Methylotuvimicrobium sp. KM2: one gene and its partner. The protein of the gene in region 2 interacts with the protein of the main gene of each other region in a pairwise test. Links are inferred from orthologs where the notes say so. Each region holds a gene or a part of one and is shown on either strand. Other genes may lie near its edges.

Region 1 (6,295 bases), 730 kb from region 2 along the record:
TATTTTTCGGTACCGACCTAGCCGAAAAAAAACATTTACGCGTGATAGGCTATCAGGATGCCAACGCTTTTTTAAACATACTGCGGCAAGTTGATTTATGAAACAAACCACGGCACTTATTATCGCCGCAGTTGTCGCTTTAGCCGGCGGAATTTGGCTACAAAATAAAACACAGCCGGAAACGCATAGTGAAACCATGGAACTACCGGATTACCGACTACCCGATTTGAACGGCAACGAACGCAGCCTATCCGAATGGCGAGGAAAAATCACCATCGTCAACTTTTGGGCAACCTGGTGCCCTCCTTGCCGCGAAGAAATCCCCGAATTTGTTGCCTTACAGCAAGAATACCAAGACCGTGGCTTGCAATTTGTCGGCATCGCTATCGAAACTAAAGAATCGGTCAAAAAATATCTCGACTTTGTCGACATCAATTATCCGATGCTAATCGCCGGCGACCAAGGCATCATCTTGACTCAACAATGGGGAAATTCTGCCGGAATCCTTCCTTTCAGCCTTATCTTCAATCAAGAAGGTCGAATAATTCATAAACAATCCGGACAATTATCCCGCAACAAGATTATCGAAATCATCGAACCTCTGATGGACTGAGAAAACATCAAATCATTCGATAAACCATGTAAATGTCTTAAAAGATCCAGTGATTACGCCTTATTTGTGTTAAATGACATAAATATGGACAAACGTGCTTAAATTAGGGAGAATTATCGGCACCGAATCTAAATTAGCACTTCAATTGCATGGCGAATATTTGCGTTATTAACGGTCCGAACTTGAATCTGCTGGGTCTAAGAGAACCTACCCATTACGGTAGCAAAACCTTAGCCGATATACAGCTGGCGATGGAAAAATCCGCCTCGACTCTGGGTCACGCGCTCCGTTTTCACCAATATAACGCCGAACACCAAATCGTGGAATTGATTCATCGATCTTTTTCCAACGATGTCGATTTTATCATTATTAATCCAGCAGCTTTTACTCATACCAGCGTGGCGATACGCGACGCATTGCTGGCGACCAAGATTCCCTTCATTGAAGTGCACCTGTCGAACGTACATGCCCGGGAAGCTTTTAGAAAACATTCCTATTTTTCGGATATTGCCGTGGGAGTTGTTTGCGGACTGGGAGCCATCGGTTACGAATTGGCCTTGACGGCCGCTCACGAGATATTAGCAAAGAGAACATAACACAATGGATATTAGAAAAATAAAAAAACTGATCGAGCTCATCGAAGAATCGGATATTGCCGAATTAGAAATCAGTGAGGGGGAAGAATCCGTCCGAATTAGTCGTTACTCGAATGCCGCCCAAGTGAACTACGCACCGGCTCAATTCGCTCCGACCACCCCATCTTCGGCACCCGCACCAAGCCCTGTAGAACCGACAGAGAAAAAAATAACCGGTCATATTGTAAAATCGCCGATGGTCGGCACTTTCTACAGGTCCGCGTCTCCCGGCGCCAAACCTTTTGTCGATATCGGACAATCGGTACAAGCAGGCGATACTCTCTGTATCATAGAAGCGATGAAAATCCTCAACCAAATCGAAGCCGATAAAACCGGTACAGTAACGCAAATATTGGTTGAGAACAGCCAACCCGTCGAATATGACCAACCTTTGTTTGTCATTGAATAACAACCCAAAGGTATTTAATCATGTTCGATAAAATAGTCATCGCCAATCGAGGCGAAATAGCCTTGCGCATCTTGCGCGCTTGCCGTGAACTTGGAGTCAAGGTTGTCGCGGTACATTCCGTGGCGGACCGGGATCTAAAACATGTTAGGCTAGCCGATGAGTCGGTTTGCATAGGCCCCGCCCCATCCACCGATAGCTATCTAAATATCCCAGCCATCATAAGCGCGGCCGAAGTCACCGATGCCGAAGCCATTCATCCGGGATACGGCTTTCTATCGGAAAATGCCGATTTTTCGGAAAAAGTAAAGCAAAGCGGCTTTGTTTTCATCGGCCCGAATGCAGATACGATCCGCATAATGGGCGATAAAATCGCCGCAAAAAAGGCAATGATAGCCGCCGGCATTCCCTGTGTACCGGGCAACGGCAATCCGTTAACCGACAATAATAAGCAAAACCTGCAAATGGCTCAGGAAATCGGTTACCCGGTTATCATCAAAGCCGCCGGCGGCGGTGGCGGACGCGGAATGCGCACCGTACATACCGAAGCCGCATTGATCAATGCCATTACCATGACGAAAGCGGAAGCGAGTGCCGCGTTCGGAAACGATACCGTGTACATGGAAAAATTCCTGGAAGATCCCCGCCATATCGAATTCCAGGTGATGGCCGATTCACACGGTAATGCGATCCATCTTGGCGAGCGCGATTGCTCGATGCAGCGAAGGCACCAAAAAGTCGTCGAAGAAGCGCCGGCACCGGGCATTACCGACGAAGAACGTAACCGTATGGGCGAATTGTGCGCCAAAGCTTGCCGCGATATCGGCTACCTGGGCGCAGGGACCTTCGAGTTCCTGTATGAAAAAGGCGAATTCTTCTTCATAGAAATGAATACGCGGGTTCAAGTCGAGCATCCGGTTACCGAAATGGTCACCGGCTTCGATATCGTTAAGGAACAATTACGTATCGCCTACGGATTACCCTTATCGATTACTCAAGAGCAAGTCAAAATTCAAGGTCATGCGATCGAGTGTCGACTGAATGCCGAAGACCCCAAGACCTTCATGCCCTGTCCCGGTACGATCCATCAATTCCACATGCCGGGCGGCCCCGGCATTCGGTGCGAAACACACATCTATAACGGCTACAAAGTACCGCCTTATTATGATTCGATGATCGGTAAGCTAATCGCGCACGGCGAAAACCGCAATAGCGCCATTGCAAGAATGACAACCGCATTGAACGAAATGGTGATCGACGGTATAAAAACGAATATACCGCTCCAAAAAGACATCATGACCGACTCCGGATTCATCGCCGGACAACGCAACATTCACTATCTTGAAAAGCTATTGGACTTAAACTAGCATGCTTGATTGGGTCGGGTCACGCTATCGCTGACCCGACCGCAAGATCCCAGCTGAGTAAGCATTTCCAGTAAATACCCTCCTTTAATCGACAATGATGGCTTTATGTCCTGGCATCAATTAAGCGTGATTACCGACGAAGTCTCGGCGCCCGAACTTTCTGATTATTTCAGCGATCTGGGCGCGGTTTCGGTTACTTACATGGACGCCGAAGACCAACCGGTCTATGAGCCCCCGCCCGGCGAAACCAAGATCTGGCCTAATACAAAAGTCATCGCTTTGTTTGAACTCGATACCCAGCCGGAAGACATTAAAGCACGAGTATTCGACGCTTTTAATCGGCATTCGCTCAAGGAGTGGTCGGCGGAAATTCTGGAAGACCAAGCCTGGGAACGCGCCTGGATGGAGTATTATCATCCGATGAAGTTTGCCGATAGACTTTGGGTTTGTCCGACCGGACAAGAGCAACAAGAGCCCGGCACGGTTTGCCTGACTCTCGACCCGGGGCTTGCCTTTGGTACCGGCACGCATCCGACTACCGCATTGTGCCTGGAATGGCTTGCCGAACATGACCTGAGCGACAAAACCGTCATCGACTACGGCTGCGGATCGGGAATATTGGCGGTTGCCGCCGTGTTGCTCGGCGCTCGTGAAGCTCATGCCATCGATATCGATCCGCAGGCACTAACGGCGACACACGACAATGCGATAAAAAACGGCATTGCCGATAAAATCCGATGCTACTTACCGGAACAATTCGCGGCCCGCACCGCCGACATCGTTATAGCCAATATCTTGGCTCAACCGCTGATCGAATTATCCGGCAAGATCGCCGCACTACTCGCTCCCTCCGGCTCTTTGGTTTTATCCGGTATTTTGAACGAACAAGCCGAAGCCGTCAGCGCAGCGTACCGGCCTTTTATTACACTCAATCCGCCGGCAATCCAAGAGGACTGGTGTCGCCTGGACGGACGAAAAGATAAATAAGCGATGTTCACACAATGCCCCGAATGTCACCACCCGCAAACGTTGACAATAGATCAATTACGCGAAACTCGGGGCATAATCCGCTGCAGCCACTGCTCGACGCAATTTGATGCACTGCAACGACTCGGCGAAACTCCGGCGGATGTTCCATTGGCCCCTTCTGAAGAACAACTACCCTGGGTACAAGACCGAAAGGCCGCTAACCCGCTTTTATGGAATTCATCGGCAGCCGCAGGCCTCATCCTGTTGTGCGGACAAATTATCTATTTCCAAGGTCCTTCGGCATTACAACACGAAAAATTCAGACCCTGGTTCATTGAAGCGTGTTCTTATTTAGGCTGTTCATTACCCGACTACAGAAACCTGACCGACTTTTCGGTTTTAACGAGCTCGCTGATCTTGACCGCCGATCAAAATTACTATTTCAAGGCCACCATCAACAATCAGGCTGAATTCGCCCAACCGTATCCGGGCATTAAACTGACTTTATTGAAGCTTTCCGGCGAACCATTCGCGCAACGCGCATTTACACCGGACAATTTAACTTTCCGCACCGACAAAATCGCGCCTCACGAAACCATCGAAATCGGTCTCGCCATCGCCGCACCCAGCGCTTCGGTCGGCGGCTATACTTTCGAACTTATATAACCCAGCATTAACAAATGTAGTGTCTACGGCCTATGCTACTGAAATAACAAAATCAAAAATCATGCAAAATTTAACTTTGTAGCGCCATAAAATTTATTATCACATATTTTTTCAATAACTTATGATAGAGAAATGTTAAAGCTGGGTTAATTCATGCCGCATCCTGAAATTTATTTAAAGAAAAACGAAGACCGACGCTTGCGCCAAGGCCATTTATGGGTTTTCAGTAATGAAATCGACACCAAACGAAGCGCGCCCAACGATTTAGAACCCGGGCAACTGGTTAATATCCTTGCGGCCGACGGCAAACAACTAGGAAGCGCCTACTTTAATCCGCACACCTTAATTTGCGCGCGCTTATTATCCAGAAAGTCCGACTTGAGCTGTAGCGTCAAATTTTTTAAAAAACGACTAAGTACCGCATTGCAACTGCGCGAACAACTCTTCGGTAAACCTTATTATCGTCTTGTGTTCGGAGAAAGCGACGGCCTGCCCGGCTTGGTTGTGGACCGTTTCGGCGATGTTTTATCGGTGCAAATCACGACCGCCGGCATTGAACGCCACAGAAACGAATTACTGACCGCTTTGATCGAATTGTTTAACCCGCAAGCCATCGTATTGAAAAACGACAATAGTCAACGTGCATTGGAAGGCTTACCTTTAGACAATGAAATCATATACGGCAGTTTGCCGGAAACAATGATCATTGAAGAAAATGGGTGCTTATTTAGAGTCGATATTCAAGAAGGCCAAAAAACCGGCTGGTTTTACGACCATCGCGACAGCCGCAATCGTCTTATGCAACTATGTAAAGAACGAAGTGTATTGGATTTGTTCTGCTATACCGGCGCTTGGAGTATTCCTGCGGCCGTCGCCGGAGCCTCCGAAGTCACTTGCGTAGACGCCTCCGAAAATGCACTGAAGCTTGCATCGAAAAATGCGCAATTAAACGGTGTGGACGCAAAGATGAAATTCAAGCACAGCGATGTATTCGATTTTCTGAAGGCTGCCCGTCAAGAAAACCGACATTACGATACTATCGTCCTTGATCCGCCCGCATTGATCAAACGCAAAAAAGATTTTAAGCAGGGCTACGAAGCTTACCGGCGCCTCAATCATTTAGCCTTGCAAATATTATCTCCGAACGGCATACTGGTTTCAGCATCCTGTTCACACCATCTAGGACGCGATGCGCTCCACGAGATCCTAAGATCTTCCGCGCGTCATATAGATCGACATTTAATTTTTTTTGCCGCCGACGGACAGGGCCCCGATCACCCGATACACCCGGCAATACCCGAAACGGATTATCTAAAGACGTTTTTTTGCGCCGTTTCTCCAAGCTTATGACCTTTTCGTTATATGCCTACTGAAGCAACAAAGCCGCCATGCGCATTGTGCGGCCAATCGGTTGAAATAAAAGCCTTTACATTCGACACACCTACAAAACAGTTATTCTTCTGCTGTGCCGGTTGTTTAAGCATTTATCAACTGCTCAACGAAAATCAAAGCACCGACGCTAATCAATCCGACGACCCAATCACACCACCTAATAAAGAGGTCTATTAACCATGAAAGCCTGCAATTCCTGCGCTCACCGCGTTGCCATCGGACGCAATTACCGAAACGTTCCTGTTTG
Region 2 (6,343 bases):
CCTTGGATTGGGAACTGACCGGTATCTATACGGTTCAACAAAAGCCCCATATATTGTTACGAAGAATCAAGCCGCTACCCGATAAAAAAAACCATAAAAAAATGCCAGTTGAAGACGAGGTTGACGGTTGGCGCTTAGTTGAAATATTGCCGGATAAAGCGATATTTGAAAGAGGCATGGGGCGGCAAGAATTGATCTTGAGAAAACCGAAACAAAAAGAACCGCCTTCCCGAAGACGCCCGCTTAAACCACCAAAAAGCCCGGCAGCGCCGAAGCTACCGTCGCCAGCCTCCAAGTAACGCCGGATAACGGCCTTAGTGAACCTGATTCAGAAATAACAACTCAAGATGAATAAAGTAAACCGACTCCATGCGACAATTATGGCATTGTTAACCCTGTCGACTGGAGGGTGCGAGCTATTGGGTCCTCAGACCCGACAAAAATTGTCTTTGGTGCAGCCCAAAATCGACGACCTAGAGGCGCACCAAAAGTTTTTCGAACAATTGGGGGAAGAAACCAAAGTAGAAGATAAAGACAAGCTGCATGCCGAAATTTATCCAGGTTCCGGCCGTCCGGTCGGCGATACGATCGGGCGGCCCGGTCCGGCCAAAGGTCCGGGGTCTTTTAGTTTGAATTTCGACGAAGCCGACCTTGGCGAGGTTGCGAAGGTCATTATCGGCGACATTTTGGGGAAGAATTATGTATTGAGCCCTAAAGTCGCCGGCAAGGTCACTCTGCAAACGACTCAGCCGTTGACCCGCGAACAAGTGCTGCCGACGTTGGAAATGCTGTTGAGCATGAACAGCGCGGCCTTGGTCAAGGACGAAGGCGGCGTTTATCATATCGAACCGGCAGCCGATGCGCTCTATACCTCCGCCTTGTCGATAGCAGACCGACGCGGACGCGAATTGCCGACCGGTTATCAAGTCAGCGTCATTCCGGTTAGGAATGTCGGCGTCGACAATATTGTCGAAATACTCAAGCCATTGCTGCAAGAAAAAACCTTACTGCATGCCGACTCGTCCAGAAACCTGTTGCTGGTGGGCGGCACCGCGGCCGAGTTGTTGCGCGTTCAGGAAATCGTCGGGATTTTCGATGTCGATATGATGCGAGGCAGGTCGTTTGCGTTGTTTCCGTTAACGCATGTCGACCCGCCGACCTTGATCGAAGAGTTGGAACAAATTTTCGATAAAAAAGGAAAGGAAGATGAAGGCCAATTTTTTCGCTTCATCGCGATCGAGCGCATGAATGCGATATTGGCGATCACTCACCAAGCGCGCTATCTGAGCGACATTGAAAATTGGATCATCCGCCTAGACCGTGCGCAATCGGCGACCGGAGGCGGCGTCAATGTCTATAAAGTACAGCATGTCGATGCGGTGCAATTGGCCGCGACCCTGAGCGAAATTTACGGTGTCCCGGCTTCCCAAGTCGGCATGGGGCAGGCAACGGTCGCGGCGGGGCGAAGATCGGTGGAAGTCACTAGCCGTCCGCAACAGAGTAGCGGACTGGGAGGGCGAAGTAGCCAGATTCGCCAAGTCCAGCGTCCGATGCAAACATCCGGCGCCGGGGTTAAGGTCAAGGGCGTCGAGGATGTACGCATCATCCCCGACGAGATTAATAACTCGCTTGTGATCGTCGCGACCGCACAGGAGTTCAACGTGATCAAGGGCGTGATCAAACAGTTGGATGTGATGCCGTTGCAGGTCTTGATCGATGCGACGATTGTGGATGTGACGTTAGAAGATGAGTTGAGATATGGTATCCAATGGTTTTTTGAGCATGGAGCCGGTGGAGACAATACTATTACCGGAGGCGGAAGCACCAGTGTTATTCGAACATTAGCACCAGTAGCTTTGGGAGCAATGTCCGGAGGGTTAAGCTACGCCTTTGTTTCAGGGGATATTAAAGCTGTATTGAATGCTCAGGCATCGAAAGGCAATACCAATATTATTTCTTCACCTTCGCTGATGGTGTTGAATAATCAGGAGGCGTCGATACAAGTCGGTAGAGAAGTTTCTCTGAGAACAGGGACGACAACTCCTCTTACCGCGACCACAGGAGGGGCTGACAGTCAGCTTATTGCAACTCAGCAACTGCAGCAACGGCAAACAGGTGTAAAATTGAAAATTAAACCCCGAGTCAATGCCGGGGGGCTTGTCATCATGGAAATCGAGCAGAGCGTAGAAGATATACTTGCAGGTGATACAAGTACTGGCAATCCGGATATTCAGACACGAGAGATCATGAGTTCGGTCGCGGTGCAAAGCGGGGAAACACTGGTATTAGGCGGATTGATACAAGAAAACAACAATTACGGAAGAGCCGGTGTGCCTTGGTTGCACGAACTACCGTTAATAGGACCGTTGTTTGGTAGTACATCTTATGATAATAGAAAAACCGAATTGGTTATCCTATTGACCCCTCGAGTCGTCACCGGTCGTCAAGATGCCCGACTGGTCGCCGACGAATTCAAACGTAAGCTGACCGGCATCTACCGCGTCGAACCGGTCGACTAGTACGCATTGCGTGCCTTGCCTCGATGCCGAAACCCGGGGGCGCGTCCGGCCCTCCTTACGCGCCGTTCATTTAGTGAGATTATCGCGAAGATATTCACGCCTGATTCTCCCTATCCCGAAATAAATTACGGTAAGCGTGCTTAATTGTTATAAAATCATCGGTTTTTCAACGACTCGATATTTTTCAATGGTAATCGGCGATTAAATTATGCGATGTCCTTTTTGTTCGGCGCAAGATACCCGAGTGATCGATTCCAGATTGGCGAATGAAGGCGATCAAGTCCGAAGGCGCCGCGAATGCACGGTCTGTAAGGAACGTTTCACGACCTTCGAACAGGCCGAGTTGAGTCTGCCGCGCGTAATCAAACGAGGCGGCGCAAGAGAGCCTTTCGACGAACAAAAACTCAGAGCCGGTATGTTGCGAGCCTTGGAAAAAAGACCGGTGGACAGCGATGCGATCGAGCAGGCCATTAGCCGAATCATCAAAGAGTTGGCCACGAAAGGCGAGCGCGAGATAAAGGCTCATGAATTGGGTGAAAAAGTCATGAAGGAGCTCAGCATGCTCGATCATGTCGCCTATGTCAGATTCGCTTCGGTCTATCGAAGTTTCGAGGATGTCAGTGAATTTACCGATATGATCGAGCATTTGAAGCGGCAATAAGATGACTTCAGTGTGGCATCCGGACGAATTTTACATGGCCCGGGCGATTCAATTGGCGCATAACGGACTGTACACGACGCATCCGAATCCGCGTGTCGGTTGTGTATTGGTTAAAGAGGGTTCGATTATCGCCGAAGGTTGGCATGCTCGGGCCGGCGAGGGTCATGCCGAAGTTGAGGCGCTCAAGCGGGCGCAAAGCCCCGAAGGGGCGACGGTTTATGTTACTTTGGAGCCTTGCAGCCATCACGGGCGCACCCCACCTTGTTGCGAGGCCTTGATCAAAGCCGGCGTAGCCCGTGTTGTTGCGGCCATGCAAGATCCTAACCCGCTGGTTTCCGGTCGAGGTTTGACGAGATTGAATGACGCCGGTATCGATGTGCGTTGCGGCGTTTTGCAAAACGAAGCGATGAAACTGAATCCGGGATTCATTAAACGCATGCAAACGGGTTTGCCGTTTGTACGCGGCAAGTTGGCGATGAGTTTGGACGGACGCACCGCGATGGCTTCCGGCGAGAGTAAATGGATCACTTCGGATCAATCCAGAGCCGATGTGCATCGGTATCGCGCCCGCAGTTCGGCGATTTTGACCGGTATCAATACGGTGTTGGCCGATGATCCGGCCTTGAATGCGCGGGTCGAGTTCGAAACTCTGCAGCCGGCTAGAGTCGTGCTCGATACCCGTCTTAGGATGCCGACGACTGCGCGTTTATTGACATTGCCGGGCCGCAATGTAGTTGTGACTTGTTCGCAGGACAGAAGTAAAATCGATGCACTGCAACAATTAGGCGCGGAAGTGTATTGCGTTGTCGAGCGGAACGGCAAGGTCGATTTGTCCGCCGTGATGGATTTGTTGGGTCGATTGCAGTTTAACGAGATATTTATAGAAGCCGGTCCGACCTTGAGCGGAGCTTTGTTGGCCGAACACCTTGTCGACGAATGGCTCATCTATATGTCCACTAATGTATTGGGCGATGAAGGCCGAGGCTTGTTCCGTTTGCCGGGTCTTGAAAAAATGGCCGATAAAAAACATTTAAGCTTATGCGATATCAGACTAATAGGACCGGATCTCAGGCTGACGCTGAAGCCGGCTTGAAAACAACGTAGCCCGTATGCACTGTAGTGAATTACGCGAAGGTCTTTGCCTAGGCCTCACTGCCATTAAGTTAAGCCATCACGGAATTAAGTAATGCTTGTATCCAGGATCTACTTTGCCTCAAAAGCTTGCCATCCTTGGCACTGGATTCCGCCAGTCCATGGCGGAATGACGGGCTTCCCTTAGCTTAATGGCAGTGGTGCCTAGGCCTCCCGGATTCCGTTTCACTTCATCCGGGCTACTACGCCTTTTTAAGCAAGTCGGTCGAGCCAAGCATTGCACAACGGCCTAAAAAGCGTATATCTTTTCACTATTCACTATTCACTATTCACCGCCCCCTATGTTTACAGGTATTATTCTGGCAATCGGCAGCATTGCCGCGATCGAACCTAAAGCCGGCGATTGCCGACTTAAAATAAGCACCGGCAAGTTGCCGCTGGTTGACGCTCAATTGGGCGATAGCATCGCGGTCAACGGCGTTTGCCTAACCGCGGTCGAGCTGGGCCGGGATTATTTTTATGCCGACGTATCGAACGAAACGTTGGCGCGCACGACCTTGAAAACGGCTAGAGTGGGCACGCAGGTCAATCTGGAATTGGCATTGACGCCGTCGACACGCATGGGCGGGCATATTGTCAGCGGTCATGTCGACGGTATCGGTACGGTACTCGATAAACACTCCGACGGCCGCTCTTATCGTTTTTGTTTCAAGGCGCCGGACAATCTGGCGAGATATATCGCTGAAAAAGGTTCGATTTGTATCAACGGCATTAGCTTGACCGTCAATGAAGTCGACGGCGCGGTGTTCGGCGTCAATATCGTGCCGCATACTCTACAGGAAACGACGCTTGGCGATACCGAAGCCGGTGATAAAGTGAATCTCGAAGTCGATTTGCTGGCCCGCTATCTGGAGCGCTTGATGGCCGGCGATTCAGCGGCGCGCGGCATGGGCGGCGTGACCGAACAATTATTGAAAAGCAGTGGTTTTCTAAATTAAATGAATACAATCGATGAAATTATAGAGGACCTGCGCCAAGGCAAAATGGTCATCATCATGGATGACGAAGACCGCGAGAACGAGGGCGATCTGGTCATGGCGGCGACTTTTGCTCGTCCCGAAGATGTCAACTTCATGGCCCGTTACGGACGCGGTTTGATTTGTCTGACCTTGACCCGGGAACGTTGCAGGCAGTTGCGTTTGCCGTTGATGGTCAATGAAAACAAAACCGCGCATTCGACTAACTTTACCGTGTCGATCGAGGCGGCTAAAGGCGTGACGACCGGTATTTCGGCGGCTGACAGAGCGCGCACGATTCAGGCTGCGGTCGCGTCCGATGCCCGCGCCGAAGACTTAGTGCAGCCCGGGCATATCTTCCCGTTGATGGCGCAGTCCGGCGGTGTATTGAATCGCGCGGGTCATACCGAGGCCGGCTGCGATTTGGCGCGTTTGGCCGGCTTAGAACCCGCCGCGGTGATCGTCGAGATTCTAAACGACGACGGCAGTATGGCAAGGCGACCGGATCTCGAGAAATTCGCCGAGCAGCATCAGTTGAAAATCGGTACGATAGCCGATTTGATCCATTACCGCATTCAACATGAAAATACGCTCGAGCGTATTAGCGAATGCAATTTTCCGACCGAGTTCGGCGATTTCCGTTTGTATGCCTATCAGGACCAAAACGACAATAAGCTACATCTGGCCTTGGTGATGGGGCAGGTGGCGGGCGACGAGCCGGTTTTGGTTCGGGTGCATGGACGTAATTTATTGGACGATTTGTTTTCGTCGAAACGTAATGAAAATAGCGTATCCTTGCGCGATGCGATGCGGATTATCGCCGATGAAGGCCGAGGCGTGATTGTCGTGATCCGGCAAAACGAGGACAATAAGTCGTTAGTCGAGCATATTCACCAATATCAAATGCAGGATAATGGCGTGGTAAACCGGGCGTCGACAGACAGCGTCGGCGATTGGCGTTCTACAGGAACGGGATCGAGAATCCTTGCGGATTTAGGCGTGCACCGCTTAAAGGTGATCGGCACTCAGAAAAAATATGTCGGTTTGGCGGGCTT

The links.
Region 1: the proteins of ribD (region 2) and accC interact in binary tests that used the Escherichia coli proteins (3 or more experiments, as listed by UniProt). The link is inferred for Methylotuvimicrobium sp. KM2 from one-to-one orthologs.

Annotation. Positions count from the first base shown.
Region 1 is NZ_CP150634.1:3,009,398-3,015,692, forward strand. The notes cover bases 1,047-3,849. They hold accC (acetyl-CoA carboxylase biotin carboxylase subunit), read left to right. Parts: upstream 1,047-1,677; coding sequence 1,678-3,021; downstream 3,022-3,849. Other genes in these bases: aroQ (type II 3-dehydroquinate dehydratase), read left to right, coding at 1,047-1,209; accB (acetyl-CoA carboxylase biotin carboxyl carrier protein), read left to right, coding at 1,214-1,657; prmA (50S ribosomal protein L11 methyltransferase), read left to right, coding at 3,127-3,849. In the rest of the region: protein-disulfide reductase DsbD, read left to right, coding at 1-101; WJM45_RS12620 (redoxin domain-containing protein), read left to right, coding at 98-613; more of aroQ, read left to right, coding at 763-1,046; more of prmA, read left to right, coding at 3,850-4,008; WJM45_RS12645 (zinc-ribbon and DUF3426 domain-containing protein), read left to right, coding at 4,012-4,656; WJM45_RS12650 (class I SAM-dependent rRNA methyltransferase), read left to right, coding at 4,810-6,006; WJM45_RS12655 (hypothetical protein), read left to right, coding at 6,228-6,295. UniProt on the Escherichia coli protein: This protein is a component of the acetyl coenzyme A carboxylase complex; first, biotin carboxylase catalyzes the carboxylation of the carrier protein and then the transcarboxylase transfers the carboxyl group to form malonyl-CoA.
Region 2 is NZ_CP150634.1:3,734,896-3,741,238, reverse strand. Bases 2,377-5,227 are described here. They hold ribD (bifunctional diaminohydroxyphosphoribosylaminopyrimidine deaminase/5-amino-6-(5-phosphoribosylamino)uracil reductase RibD), read left to right. Parts: upstream 2,377-3,181; coding sequence 3,182-4,273; downstream 4,274-5,227. Other genes in these bases: WJM45_RS15700 (riboflavin synthase), read left to right, coding at 4,614-5,227; nrdR (transcriptional regulator NrdR), read left to right, coding at 2,728-3,180; gspD (type II secretion system secretin GspD), read left to right, coding at 2,377-2,519. In the rest of the region: WJM45_RS15720 (hypothetical protein), read left to right, coding at 1-299; more of gspD, read left to right, coding at 348-2,376; more of WJM45_RS15700, read left to right, coding at 5,228-5,270; ribBA (bifunctional 3,4-dihydroxy-2-butanone-4-phosphate synthase/GTP cyclohydrolase II), read left to right, coding at 5,271-6,343. UniProt on the Escherichia coli protein: Converts 2,5-diamino-6-(ribosylamino)-4(3h)-pyrimidinone 5'-phosphate into 5-amino-6-(ribosylamino)-2,4(1h,3h)-pyrimidinedione 5'-phosphate.